2 regions of the Streptomyces sp. CC0208 genome follow, and region 2 is predicted to be linked to the other one. Evidence: riboswitches for the same ligand, from Rfam matches in the RefSeq annotation. Region 2 holds a riboswitch; the other holds the start of a gene.

Region 1 (7,092 bases), 1.2 Mb from region 2:
CACGGCTCTGGACGCGGCCCGGGTGCCGTACCCGGGCACGCGCGTGGCCGTGCAGGGCCTTGGCACCATGGGCGGGGCCACCGCCCGCTTCCTCACGCGCGCGGGGCTCACGGTCGTGGCCGTCGCCGACATCAAGGGCACGATCTTCAACCCTGCGGGGCTGGACGTCGAGGCGCTGCTGACCGCCCGGGACGCCCACGGCACCGTGGACCGCTCGGCCCTGCGCCGCGCCGACCGCGAACTGCCCGGCGAGGCCTGGCTGTCGCTCGACGCGGAGGTACTCGTGCCCGCGGCGGTCTCGTACGCGATCGACACCGGCAACCAGGAGCGGATCCGGGCCCGTTGGATCGTCGAGGCGGCCAACATGCCGGTCCTGCCCGCGGCGGAGGCGCTGCTGGCTGCGCGCGGGGTGACCGTACTGCCGGACGTCGTGGTCAACTCCGGGACGAACGCCTGGTGGTGGTGGACCCTCTTCGGCGACATCGGCTCGGACGCGGACGGGGCCTTCACGCACATACGACGTTCCATGCGCGCCCTGGTCGAGCAGTTGCTGGCGCGCGCGGAGGCGGACGGCACCTCGCCGCGCGCCGCCGCGCACGCGCTGGTCGCCGACCGGCTGCCGGTGATCGCGGAGCGGTTCGGCCAGTACCGCTGACCTGGCCCGTCGCGCGGTGCCCCACGGGGGACGGATTAGGGTGAGCCCGTGGCGAGAGTGCGGTTGACAGTGGCCGAGCGGCGCGAGGAACTGCTGCGGGCCGCCATCGAGCAGATCGAGGCGCGGGGCGTGGCGGCCGTCAGGATCGCCGACGTGGCCTCGGCGCTCGGGGTGAGCAACGCCCTGGTGCTGTATCACTTCTCCACGAAGGAGAAGCTGGTCGCCGCCGCGTTCACCTACGCCGCCGAGGAGGACCTGGCCCGGCTGCGCAAACTCCTCGGCCGTCGCACCAGCGCCCTGCGCAGGCTCCGGTCGGCCGTGCGCTGGTACGCCCCGACGGGCCAGGCCAAGGGCTGGCGGCTGTGGATCGAGGGCTGGGCGGTGGCCCTGCGCGAACCGGCCCTCCAGGAGGTCACCCGCGACCTCGACAGACGCTGGAAGGCGGCGCTCACCGAGGTGATCGCGGAGGGCGTGGCCGCGGGCGAGTTCCGCTGCCCGGAGCCGGAGGCCACCGCGCTGCGCCTCACCGCCCTTCTGGACGGCCTGGCGGTCCAACTGACGTCCTACGCGGGCGCGGTGGCCAGGTCGCGGGCCCAGGAGTGGGTGGACGAGGCCCTGGCGCGGGAACTCGGGCTGGAGGGCACGAGTCCCGCCTAGCGGCGGCTCACGAGCGGGGCCGCCCAGGTGGACGACCCGACCGCGGACGCCGGCGAAACCCACCCCGACCGGCCCCAGGACCGCCTCCGGCTCAAGCCACGGTGGCGATCCGCGTCTTGATGTCGTCCGGCGACAGCACACCCTTGGCGGTCACATGGTCCCCGGAGGACTCCCCCCGCAGCCGGCGTCCGATCCACGGCACCAGGAACTCACGCGCCCAGTGCACGTCGTCCCGCCGCACGTCCAGCGGCCCGCGAGGGGGAAGCGGCGGCCAGGGCTGGTCCGGGTCCGCCGGCACCTCCAGTCCCAGCACCTGTCCTGCACGGAGGGCCACACGCGTGTGGCCCTCGGGAGACAGGTGCAGCCGGTCACTGTCCCAGGCCCGCCGGTCTTGGATGGTCTTCAGGGACCACAGATCGAGCACCGGGCATCCGTACCGGTCGGCGACGGCCCGCACATGTCCGTTGTACGTGGCGATCTTGCCGCGCAGATGCTTGAGCACGGGCACACCACGGGTGTCGAAGCCGGTCGTCACCATGACCGTGCCGCACGCCTGGGTGAGCCGGGCGATGGCCCGCTCGAAGCGTTCGGCGACCTCGTCGGGGTCGGTGCCGGGCCGGATGATGTCGTTGCCGCCGGCGCAGAACGACACCAGGTCCGGTGCCAGTTCGACGGCCTGCGGAAGCTGGTCCTCGACGATCTGGTCGAGCAGCTTCCCGCGTACGGCGAGATTGCTGTACCTGAAGTCGCCCTCGGGCCGCCGGTCCGCGAGAAGTACCGCGAACCGGTCGGCCCAGCCGACGAATGCCCCGTCGGGCCCGGGGTCGCCGACGCCCTCGGTGAAGCTGTCCCCCACCGCCACGTACGACCCGATCACTGAGCTGCTGTCATTCTTCGAATCGTCTGCCACAGCAGTTCATGATTCACCTTCGAATGTGACCTACGCGACCGTAGGAAGGGCTTGACGGTCGGTGAGATAAGCCACTCCTAAAGTGTTGGCCAAACCAGGAATAGCCCTTTCATCAGGAGTGTTGACGCTGCGACCGCCACACCTCGAAGTCGTGGATCAGGGGCCGCACACCGGATTGTCCGACGTAGCGGCGTGCGCGCCCGCCACAGGGCCGCCACGAAATGACCATGAGGAAACACCGAAGGCCGGACCCGGGGATCGGGGTCCGGCCTTCGGTGGCACAGGGGGGGTCGTCAGCCGACGGCGACGCCCTTCGAACGGAGGTAGGCGACCGGGTCCACGTCGGAGCCGTAGTCCGGCGTGGTGCGGATCTCGAAGTGCAGGTGCGGGCCGGTCACATTGCCGGTCGCGCCGGAGAGGCCGATCTGCTGGCCCGCGGTCACGGTCTGGCCGGCCGAGACGGAGAGCTGGGACAGGTGCGCGTACTGCGCGTAGTAGCCGTCGGCCAGCTTGATGACGACCTGGTTGCCGTAGGCGCCACCCCAGCCCGCGGAGACGACCGTGCCCGCGCCGACGGCCTTGAGCGAGGTGCCGGTCGGGACGACGAAGTCGACGCCGGTGTGGTAGCCGCTGGACCACATGCTGCCCGCGACGCGGTAGCCGGTGCCGATGGTGGCGCCGTCGACCGGGAGGGTGAAGCCGCTGGAGCTGCTGGCGGTGGAGCTCTGGGTGGCAGTCGTAGCCTTCGAGGCCGACTTCTTCGGCTCGGCCTTCTCGGTCTTCGCCGCGGACGACGAGGAGGACCCGCTCTTCGTCGTGGCCGCCTTGGCCTTCTTGCCGATCGAGAGCTTCAGACCCGGGTGGATCAACGACGGGTCGTCGCCAATGGCCTGGCGGTTGTCGGCGTAGAGCCTCTTCCAGCCACCGCTCACGTTCTGTTCGTCGGCGATCTTCGAGAGATAGTCACCGGCCCGCACCGAATAGATGCGCACGGTCGAGGTCTTTGCCGCGTGTTTCTTAGCGGCCGCCTTTTCGGCGGACTTCTCAACGGCCTTCTGCGTGACGGGAATCGACTGAACGGCCTTTTCCGACACGGACTGCGAGGTGGCGGCGTGTGCGCCGGTGGCCCCCATGAGCGGGAGAGCGAGAGCGGCTCCCCCGGTTCCGGCGACGGCGATCGAGCGGGCGAAGCGCTGGGACTTCGGGCGGCGGTGCTTACCCTTCGCGGGCATGACGAATTCCTCTCCGGCGCCTGCGAGGTGAGCTGTCGGGTGCGGGCTGGAGATGCCCGGCCGCGCCGAGACGCGACTAAACCCCAAGCCTGTTCCGGAGACCGGAACAGGCAGTTCTACCTGTGGGTCCCCCGCTCCTGCCGTACACGGGTCAGTGGGTGTGGGGAATCCGTTCGGCGGCAGGATTGGGCGTCCGACCGGATCGGTGGCGAACGTAAACGAGCAAGACGCAAAGGGACAAGTGAGAGGTTGCCCGGGTAAGCGTTTCTCTTGATCCCCTATGCGAATTACCGGTCACCCTGCGTGAATCGGACACCCTTCTCCCACCCAAACCCCCTTGGTAAACCTGTGAATTACGTGAACATGACGGGCGACACACCGTCACGGTTATGACGCTCCTCACGTCACGAATTCACAGGAACCCCCATCCCGGAAGGAGTTGGAAGGAAGCCGCCAATTCGGGCAGAAGCCCTAGATGCGACGCAGTCGGATAACCGTCGCATCGAGGTCGCCGCGCAAACCGGTACGAAGTCCGTGATGCAGCAATATGACCCCTCGGTGAACTTCGCCCGTTTCGGGGCATTCGTACGATGCTGTCGGGTCGAGCCCGCGCAGCCGCAGCGAGGGGACGGGCTCGCCGTACTTCTGCGCCTGAAGCCAGGCGAGGACGACAGTCTCGCCCCCGCGGACGTACTGCACCGCGCTCAGTCCGCCCCGCGGAGGCCGCAGCCGGTAGAGGTCGCCATGCTGCACCAGGGGCCTGATCTCCTTGTAGAGCTTCACCCAGCGACCGGCTTCGGCGAGCTCCTCCTCGGTCCACTCCGCCAGGTCCCCGCCTACTCCGAGCACCCCGGCCATCGCGCTCACGAACCGGAACCGCAGCGAGCTCACCCGGCCGTTGAGCTGGGTGTTGGGACTGTCGGTGACCCAGGCGGCCATCACGCGCGCGGGATGGATCTGGCTGAAGCCGTCCTGGATGGCAAGCCGGTCGAGCGGGTCGGTGTTGTCCGAGGTCCACACCTGGTCGGTGCGGCTCAGCACCCCGAGGTCGATCCGGCCCCCGCCCCCCGAGCAGGACTCGAAGGCCACGCCCGGGTGAGCTTCCCGCAACCGGTCCAACAGGGCGTAGAAGCCGCGCACATGGTCGACCCACAGTCGCTGCGGATAGGGCTCGCCGGGCCAGCCCGCGTCCGTGAAGCAGCGGTTGAAGTCCCACTTCACATAGTCGATCGGGGCCGAGGAGAGCAGGGTGTCGAGCTGCTCCCACAGGTACTCCTGGACGTCCTCGCGCGCGAGGTTGAGTATGAGCTGATTGCGGAACTCCGTCCGCTTCCGTCCCGCTTGGTACTGCACCCAGTCCGGGTGGGCGCGGTACAGCTCGCTGTCCGGGTTGATCATCTCCGGCTCGACCCAGATGCCGAACTGCATGCCGAGCTCGCGCACGTAGTCGCCGAGCGGCTTGAGGCCGGAGGGGAAGCGGTCGGGGTTGGGCGCCCAGTCACCGAGTCCGGCCCGGTCGCTGGTGCGGGCACCGAACCAGCCGTCGTCGACCACGAACAGCTCGACGCCCATCGCCGCGGCCCGCCGGGCGAGGGTGCGCTGCTGCTCCTCGGAGATGTCGAAGTTCGTGGCCTCCCAGGAGTTGAACAGCACAGGCCGGTCCTGGTCCGCGTCCGGGATGACGTACGCCCGCTGGTAGGCGTGCCAGGCACGGCTCGCGGCGCCGAAGCCGCCGTCGCTCCAGAGGCCGGCGAAGACAGGGGTCGTGAAGGACTCCCCGGCCGCCAGCCGCAGCAGTCCCGAGTCGTCGTAGCCGGCGCCGCCGGTGATCTGCACGCGCGCGTCGGGCAGCTGGGCCACGGCGATCCGCCAGGACCCCGACCAGCCGAGGGCGACACCGTAGACCTCGCCCCGCTCCTCGGTGGCGTCGGTGTCGAGCGCCACCCACGGCAGGTGCTGGTGGCCGGTGTGGCCGCGGCGGCTGCCGATGACCTTCTCGCCGTAGGTGAGCGGGGTCCGGGTGAGCAGGGACTCGGCGGCCCAGCGGCCGTGCAGCTGGGACAGCCGCCAGCCGTCCTCGCGGTCGGGCAGGGTCCAGGTGGCGGAGTCGGCGCGCAGCAGCTCGACCGGGTCCTGCCCCTGGTTGTCCAGGGTCACCCAGCGCTCCAGGATGTCATCGCGCATCCGGTAGTGCAGCGTGATGGTCAGCCCGTCGTCGCGGAACCGCAGCCGCAGTTCGTCGCCCTCGGTGTCGTACGCCTCGAAGCTCCACTCGGTGCCGCGCCGCACCTCGGTGCGCACGGACAGGGCGGGGCGGGTGAAGCGGGGACCGCCCTCGACGGGGTACTCCTCGCGGCCGTCGAGCGGGGACTCGAAGGGCCAGTACTCGGGCAGCGGACGTACGGCGAGGGCCTCGGCGTCGGCCAGGGCGATCCTCGGACCCCAGTGCAGGTGCAGCAGCTCGTCCTCGGCGGTGAGGTGCAGGGCGTAACTGCTGGCCGGCCCGGACAGAATCCACGTACGGCCGTTCTCGGCGATCTCCAGCATGGTGCTTCCTCACAGATCCGAACAGGTGCCAACAGGTGCACTCAGGCCCCAACATCATCAGGGGCCAACCGTGCTGGTCGCAACGGCTGTGGACAAGTCATTGCCAGGCCCTGTGGACAACTCATTGCCCCAGGAACCCATGTCGTATCGTCGAGAGCGTGCCCCGTCGACGAGCCGCGCTGACGGGGCCCGGCTGGGAGGAGCCCCCGTGACGCAGCAGATCCCGTCGACCGAACCCGAACTGGCAGGTGTCCGCAACTTCCGTGACGTGGGCGGACTGCCGACGGCGGACGGACGGCGGGTGCGGTACGGAATGCTGTTCCGCAGCGGTCACCTCGCGCACGCGACCGCGGAGGACGCGGCCTTCCTGGCCTCGCTCGGCCTGCACACGATCTTCGACTTCCGCAACGCGGCGGACCAGAAGCTGGAGGGCCCCGACGTCGACCTGCCGGGCGTCACCAATGTGAACCTGCCGCTGAGCGACCCCGCCGAGGGCACCTGGTTCTGGAAGATGGTCCGCGACGGCGACATCGAGCAGCTGCGCGAGCTCCTCGGCGACGGCAAGGCCGCGGAGCGCATGACGAACTCCTACCGCACGATGATCAAGGAACGCACCGCCGAGCACTCCCGGGTGCTCCACTCCCTCGCCGAGGACAGCACGCCCGCCCTCATGCACTGCGCGGCCGGCAAGGACCGCGCGGGCCTGTCCGTCGCCGTGACCCTGCTCGCCCTCGGGGTGGAGCGCGAGGCGATCGTCGCCGACTACCTGGAGTCGAACGCCAAGCACCGCCGCTACAAGGTGCGCCGCACCAGCACCTCGGCCGACGCCTACTCCCCCGAGGTCATGGAGCTGCTCAGCCCCCTGTTCGAGGCGCGTGCCGAGTATCTGGAGGCGGCCTTCGAGACCATCGAGGAGACATGGGGCGGGGTCGAGGCGTATCTGCGCGAGGGCCTCGGCCTGACTCCCGAGATCCGTGAGCGGCTGCGGGAGCGCCTGCTCGACTGAGCCGGACGGCCGCTACTGCCCGGCTCCCACCTCGAAGAGGAAGTAGATGAAGGCCGCGAAGACGTGGCCGACCGCGAGGTAGATG
Region 2 (7,092 bases):
CTGCTCCTCGTCCGCGAGATCAAGGCGTACGCCACCGAGGTCGGCGCGGTGGCGCAGGTGCGGGGCGGTGGCCTTGAGGGCGACCGGGTAACCGAGGGCGGCGGCGGCCTCGACGGCGGCGTCGGCGGTGGCGGCGGGCAGGGCGCGGTGGACCTGGATGCCGTACGTGGCGAGCAGCTCGCAGGTCTCCTCGGTGCCGAGGGTGAGTCCCTGCCCGCGCGTGAGCAGGCCGTCGATCAGGGCCGCGGCGCCCTTCTCGTCGATGTCCGCGTCGATGGACTCGGGCACCTTGCCGGGCTCGGCGGCCTCCCTGCGCCACTGCGCGTACTGCACGGCGTCGGCGAGGGCCCGCACCGCGCGCTCGGCGGCGGGGTAGGCGGGGATGAGGCGGTCGCTGTTCCCGGGCTCGGGCGGCTGCGCGGGGGCCTGCGTGGCGCGCAGCCGGTCCAGGGCGCGGAACGGGTGGTCGGCACGGATCCTCGGCGGGCCCGCGGCGGCCTGGGGCGCGGTGCTGGTCGCCGCCGACAGGGCCTCCGCGAGGCCGCCGAGCTCGACGTGGACCACGAGGACCGGCTTGCCGGGGACCTGTTCCGCCGCGGACCTGAGCGCCTCGGCGAGGGCGGCGTCGCCTGCGGTCCCCTCGCCGACCGCCGGGATGGCCGTCACGATCACCGCGTCGCAGGAGTCGTCGGCCAACGCGCGCGCGAGAGCCGCGTGGAAGTCCTCGGGCACGGCCGCGGTGGTGAGGTCCAGCGGGGTCGACGGCCTCAGCCCCTCGGCCACGCACGCGTCGTAGGTGAGCAGGCCGAGCGACTCGGAGTTGCCGAGGATCGCCACCCTGGGTCCGCCGGGCAGCGGCTGGCGGGCCAGCAGGAGGCCGGTGTCCACGAGTTCGGTGATGGTGTCCACCTGGATCACGCCGGCCTGCCGGAGCAGCGCGGACACCGTGGCGCGCGGCAGGCGCGTGGCGCGGACGGCGTGGCCCTGCGGGGTGGTCCCCGAGCCCTGCACCACGACCAGGGGCTTCGCCGCCGCCGTACGCCTGGCGAGGCGGGTGAACTTGCGGGGGTTGCCGATGGACTCCAGGTACATGAGGACGACGTCGGTGTCCGGGTCGTCGTACCAGTACTGAAGGACGTCGTTGCCGGAGACGTCGGCGCGGTTGCCGGAGGAGACGAAGGTGGAGACGCCGGTCACGCCGGTGACGCCGCCGCCGCGCCGGTGCAGCCGGGAGAGCAGGGCGACGCCGATCGCGCCCGACTGGGCGAACAGGCCGATCCGGCCGGGGCGGGGGGTCTCGGGGGCCAGCGAGGCGTTGAGGCGGACGTCCGGGTTGGTGTTGATGACCCCGAAGGCGTTCGGGCCGATGATCCGCATGCCGTACGCGCGTGCGTGCCGCACGAGTTCGCGCTGGCGCTCGCGCCCTTCGGGGCCGCTCTCGGCGTACCCGGCGGAGAGCACGACGAGCCCCTGGACGCCATGTGCCCCGCACTCGGCGACGACCTCGGGGACGTGCTCGGCCGGTACGGCGAGGACCGCGACGTCGACGGGGCCGTCGATGTCCCCCACCGAGCGGTGTGCGGGGATGCCGTCGAGGTCCTTCTGCTCCTCGGGGAACGCCTTGTTCACGGCGTACAGGCGACCGGTGAAGCCGTAGTCCCTGATGTTGCCGAGCACGCTGCGGCCCACACCGCCGGGAGCCCGTCCGACGCCTACGACGGCGACGGACCCGGGGGTGAGCAGCCGCTGCACGGACCGCGACTCGGCGCGCTGTTCGCGCGCGTACTGCACCGCGAGCGAGCGGTCGGTGGGCTCCAGGTCGAACTCCAGGCGTACGACGCCGTCCTCGAAGCTGCGCTTCTGGGTGTACCCGGCATCGGTGAACACCTTGATCATCTTGACGTTGGCGGGCAGCACCTCGGCGGCGAAGCGCCGGATGCCGCGCTCACGGGCGACGGCCCCGATGTGTTCGAGGAGGGCGGAGGCCACACCGCGCCCCTGGTGGGCGTCCTGCACGAGGAAGGCGACCTCGGCCTCGTCGGCGGGAGCCGAGGCGGCCATGCCGTCGGCGCCGATGCGGTCGTAGCGTACGGTGGCGATGAACTCGCCGCCGACCGTGGCGGCGAGACCCACCCGGTCCACAAAGTCGTGGTGCGTGAAGCGGTGGACGTCCTTGGCGGACAGGCGCGGGTAGGGCGCGAAGAAGCGGTAGTACTTCGACTCGTCCGAGACCTGCTCGTAGAAGCTGACCAGGCGATCGGCGTCGTCGACGGTGATGGGCCGGATGCGTGCGGTGCCGCCGTCGCGCAGCACCACGTCGGCTTCCCAGTGGGCGGGGTACTCGTGCCGGTCCGACGCGCTCTGCATGGGCCCCAGCGTACGGCTCGCGTACGACAACGGCGCGAGGCAGTCTGTGGAGAACGCGCGAGGACGGACGTCGGACCGAGGCCGCGGTCCGACGATCGCCCCGGAGGGACTTCGGGTCCTCTCCGGAGACACTTCACGTGTGGGAAACTGGTCTAGACAACCTTGAGAACCGAAGGGCAGCATCACATGGCTGAGCGCCGCGTCAACGTCGGCTGGGCCGAGGGCCTCCACGCCCGCCCCGCTTCCATCTTCGTCCGGGCCGCCACGGCCGCAGGTATCCCGGTGACGATCGCCAAGGCCGACGGCAACCCCGTCAACGCGGCCTCCATGCTGGCCGTTCTCGGCCTGGGCGCCCAGGGCGGCGAGGAGATCGTCCTCGCCTCCGACGCCGAGGGCGCGGACGCGGCCCTCGACCGGCTCGCGAAGCTGGTCGCCGAGGGACTCGAGGAGCTTCCCGAGACCGTCTGATTTCGGGTCTCCCGAAAAGCACCGAGGGGCTCGTCCGAATTATCGGGCGGGCCCTTCGCTTTCCCTTTTGCGGGCAGCAGAAATACTCCCCCGCGAATTACTCTTCTTTGTATACGGCGCCCGTGTTAATGCCGCACACCCGTCACGTTTACAGGATGTTGCGAGGTCCTCACACGGTCCGCGCGCTCCGGCCCGGAGGTGAACCGCAGCCGGTGCACCACACCCGAGCGCTCGGTGTGCAGTGCCGTGATCGCCCGCGCTCGCTCGGCGTCCCCGCGTGCCACCGCGTCCACGATGGCGCCGTGCTCCGCCCAGGACTCCACCGGGTTGGCGGGTGCGTCCACGACGTACATCCAGGCGATCTTGTGCCGCAGCTGGGTCAGCATCGAGGTCAGCGCGGGGCTGCCGGAGGCCTGCGCGAGCGTCTCGTGGAACCAGCCCCCCAGGGAGCGCAGATCGTCGCTGTTGCCCCGCCTGGCCCGCTCCTGGCCCAGCCTGACCAGGCCGCGCAGCACCTTCAGGTGGGCCTCGGTGCGCCGCTGGGCGGCCCGGGTGGCGCCGAGCGGTTCGAGGAGCATGCGCATCTCCAGGAGGTCGGCGCCCTCCTGCTCGGTCGGTTCCGCCACGCACGCGCCCGCGTGCCGCCGCGTCACCACGAAGCCCTCGGCCTCCAGGGTGCGCAGGGCCTCGCGGACGGGGACGCGGGAGACGCCGTAGCGACGGGCGAGCAGTTCCTCGGTGAGCCGGCTCCCGCGCTCGTGGACACCGGCGACGATGTCGTCCCGGATCGCCGTGCATACCGAGTGCGCCGGAATACGCATGTCCGACCTCCGTCTTAATCCCCGTGAAACGTCGCCGATTGACGTGTGTTCAGTGACTCTATTGCAATGAGCGGGAATTTCCGACGGCGGACCGGAATCCAGGGATATTTTTTGGACAACGGGGCGCTGGAAACGACGAAACCCCGGCTCGGGGAGCCGGGGTCTCGCGGAGTGTGCGCGACGGGTCGTCAGACGTTCACGCCGTGCGACCGCAGGTAGGAGACGGGGTCGATGTCCGAGCCGTACTCCGGGCTGGTGCGCGCCTCGAAGTGCAGGTGCGGTCCGGTGACGTTGCCGGTCGCGCCGGAGAGGCCGATCTGCTGGCCGGGGGTGACCGACTGGCCGACCGAGACGCCGATGGACGACAGGTGGCCGTACTGGGTGTACGTGCCGTCGGCCATCCTGATCACGATCTGGTTCCCGTACGACCCGCCCCAGCCCGTCTCCACGACGGTGCCGCGGCCGACCGCGTGCACGGAGGTGCCGCTGGCGGCGTGGAAGTCGACACCGGTGTGGCTGCCGGAGGACCACAGCGAGCCGCCGGTCTTGTAGCCGGTGGAGACGTAGGAGCCGGAGATCGGGGCGACGAAGGCGTTGAGACGCTTGCGCTCGGCCTCACGGGCGGCGCGCTCCTTGGCCTCGCGTATCTCCTTGGCACGCGCCTCGGCCTTCCGCTTGGCCTCCGCCGCCGCCTTCTTCTGTGCGGCGGCCTGGGCCTGGGCCTCGGCCTGGGCGCCGAGCTGGTCCGCGAGGGAGTCGCCGACGGTGACGACGGGCATGAGACCGGTCTGCTCGACGGAGTTGTCGGCGGCGAGCGCGGGGGCGGCGACGACGCCGATGACGCCGGTGGTGGCAAGGGCCGCGACGCCTGCGGCGCGGGCGGTCGTGCGCTTCATGCGGCTGGGACGACGGTGCTTCCCGGTGGCGCAGGTGAACGCCATGTGGTGGCTGATCCTTTCCTTCCTTCTCGCCTACCGGGTTAGCTGACGGGTTCGGAGCAGGAAGGTCTCCTACGGACCCCCTCGCGGTGCGCGGGCGTCCGATTCACCCCAGGGACGGTGGGTCCCCGGCTCCCCTGGCTCGCGCCTACGGGGACTCGGCGATGACTGTCCGGTGCCGCGGGCGCGGCGCAGTGCCTGACGGACAGCCCAGAGGACGCTAAGCGGGCCTGCTTTCAATCCCCAAACCGATCAGGGTGTTTGTAGCGCATCCCACAGGGCAGACAGGCAACCTCCTGCCCAATTCGGACATCTAAGTGAGTTGGGTGTCGAAGGGGCCCTGGTGACGCTCGCGTCACCAGGGCCCCTTCGAGGCCTGGTTGCCTCTACTCGGCCGTCACGACCTTGACTTCGCCGATGCCGAGGGCTTCGACGGGCTCCTTGATGGCGGCCGCGTCGCCGACCAGGATCGTCACCAGCCGGTCCACCGGGAAGGCGTTCACGACGGCGGCGGTGGCCTCGACGGTGCCGGTCGCGGCGAGCTGCTGGTAAAGCGTCGCCTGGTAGTCGTCGGGCAGGTGCTGCTCGACCTGGTCGGCCAGCGTGCTCGCGACGGCCGCGGCCGTCTCGTACTTGAGCGGTGCCACACCGACGAGGTTCTGTACGGCGACATCGCGCTCCGCGTCGGTGAGACCGCTCTCGGCGAGCGTGCGCAGCACCTTCCACAGGTCGTCCAGGGCGGGACCGGTGTTCGGGGTGTCGACCGAGCCGCTGATGGCGAGCATCGCGGCGCCCGAGCCGTCCGGGGCGGACCTGAGGACCTGGCCGAACGACCGTACGCCGTAGGTGTAGCCCTTCTCCTCGCGCAGGACGCGGTCCAGGCGGGAGGTGAGGGTGCCGCCGAGGCAGTACGTGCCGAGCACCTGCGCGGGCCACACGCGTGCGTGCCGGTCCGCTCCGATACGGCCGATCAGCAGCTGCGTCTGGACGGCGCCGGGGCGGTCCACGATGACGACCCGGCCGGTGTCGTCGGCGGTCACCGGCGGCACGGGGCGCGGCTCGCCCGTGGAGCCGGTCCAGGAGCCGAGGGTGTCGGCGAGCAGCGCGTCCAGGTCGATGCCGGTGAGGTCACCGACGACCACGGCGGTCGCGGTGGCGGGCCGCACGTGCTTCTCGTAGAAGGCGCGCACGGCCGCGGAGTCGATGTTCTCGACGGTCTCCTCGGTCCCCTGGCGCGGGCGCGACATGCGCGAGTCCGCCGGGAAGAGTTCCCTGGAGAGCTCCTTGGCCGCGCGGCGGGACGGGTTGGCCAGCTCGTGCGGGATCTCGTCGAGGCGGTTGCGGACGAGCCGCTCCACCTCGCTGTCCGCGAACGCGGGCGCCCTGAGCGCGTCGGCCAGCAGACCGAGCGCCTTGGCCAGGCGGGAGGCGGGCACTTCGAGGCTCAGACGGACGCCCGGGTGGTCGGCGTGCGCGTCCAGGGTGGCGCCGCAGCGCTCCAGCTCGGCGGCGAAGTCCTCGGCGGAGTGCTTGTCGGTGCCCTCGGAGAACGCGCGCGCCATGATCGTGGCGACACCGTCCAGGCCGGCCGGCTCGGCGTCCAACGGCGCGTCCAGGAGCACCTCGACGGCGACGACCTGCTGGCCGGGGCGGTGGCAGCGCAGGAGGGTGAGGCCGTTGTCGAGCGTCCCGCGCTCGGGGGCGGGGAAGGCCCAGACCTTGGGCTCGCCCGCCTGCGGCTGCGGGTGGAATTCCATCGTGGCGAGCTCGGTCACTTGGCCGCCTCCTCGTTCTCGTCGCTGGCTTCTACGGTCGCCGCGGCCTGCGGGTCCTCGGCGGCCTCCTCGGCGCTGTCGGCGATCTCGGCCGGGGCGGTGGGCTCGTAGACGAGCACCGCGCGGTTGTCGGGGCGCAGTTTGGCCTTGGCGACCTCCTGGACCTCCTCGGCGCTCACCTCCAGGACGCGCTGTACGGCGGTCAGGGCGAGCTGGGGGTCGCCGAACAGGACGGCGTACCGGCACAGTTCGTCGGCGCGGCCGGCGACGGTGCCGAGCCGGTCCAGCCACTCGCGCTCCAACTGAGCCTGGGCGCGCTCCATCTCCTCGGCCGTGGGGCCCTCCTCGGCGAACCGCGCGAGCTCCTCGTCGATGGCGGCCTCGATGACCGGCACCTCGACGTCCCCTGAGGTCTTCACGTCGAGCCAGCCCAGGGAGGGCGCACCGGCCAGGCGCAGCAGGCCGAAGCCGGCCGCGACGGCGGTACGGTCGCGCCGTACGAGCCGGTTGTAGAGGCGGGAGGACTCACCGCCGCCGAGGACGGTGAGGGCCAGGTCGGCCGCGTCCGCCTCGCGGCTGCCGTCGTGCGGCAGCCGGTAGGCGGCCATCAACGCGCGCGCGGGGACCTCCTCCTCGACGACCTCGCGCAGCTGCTCGCCGATGATCTCGGGCAGGGAGCCGTCGCGGGGCGCGGGCTTGCCGTCGTGCGAGGGGATGGAGCCG

The links. Region 2 has a riboswitch for cyclic di-AMP ahead of D1369_RS10365 (M23 family metallopeptidase). Riboswitches for the same ligand answer to the same signal wherever they lie in the genome.
Region 1: another riboswitch for cyclic di-AMP. It lies ahead of D1369_RS05345 (LysM peptidoglycan-binding domain-containing M23 family metallopeptidase); the one in region 2 lies ahead of D1369_RS10365 (M23 family metallopeptidase).

Annotation. Positions count from the first base shown of each region.
Region 1 covers NZ_CP031969.1:1,142,676-1,149,767, forward strand. Annotated here, with positions in the region: gene D1369_RS05330 (Glu/Leu/Phe/Val dehydrogenase dimerization domain-containing protein) at 1-655, shown strand, start outside; gene D1369_RS05335 (TetR/AcrR family transcriptional regulator) at 704-1,312, shown strand; gene D1369_RS05340 (SGNH/GDSL hydrolase family protein) at 1,404-2,189, opposite strand; gene D1369_RS05345 (LysM peptidoglycan-binding domain-containing M23 family metallopeptidase) at 2,516-3,454, opposite strand; cyclic di-AMP (ydaO/yuaA leader) riboswitch at 3,459-3,621, opposite strand; gene D1369_RS05350 (alpha-galactosidase) at 3,926-6,001, opposite strand; gene D1369_RS05355 (tyrosine-protein phosphatase) at 6,210-7,007, shown strand; gene D1369_RS05360 (DUF6126 family protein) at 7,020-7,092, opposite strand, start outside.
Region 2 covers NZ_CP031969.1:2,294,677-2,301,768, forward strand. Annotated here, with positions in the region: gene D1369_RS10345 (bifunctional GNAT family N-acetyltransferase/acetate--CoA ligase family protein) at 1-2,367, opposite strand, end outside; gene D1369_RS10355 (HPr family phosphocarrier protein) at 2,554-2,835, shown strand; gene D1369_RS10360 (GntR family transcriptional regulator) at 2,961-3,656, opposite strand; gene D1369_RS10365 (M23 family metallopeptidase) at 3,845-4,597, opposite strand; cyclic di-AMP (ydaO/yuaA leader) riboswitch at 4,611-4,768, opposite strand; gene D1369_RS10370 (pitrilysin family protein) at 4,981-6,369, opposite strand; gene D1369_RS10375 (pitrilysin family protein) at 6,366-7,092, opposite strand, start outside.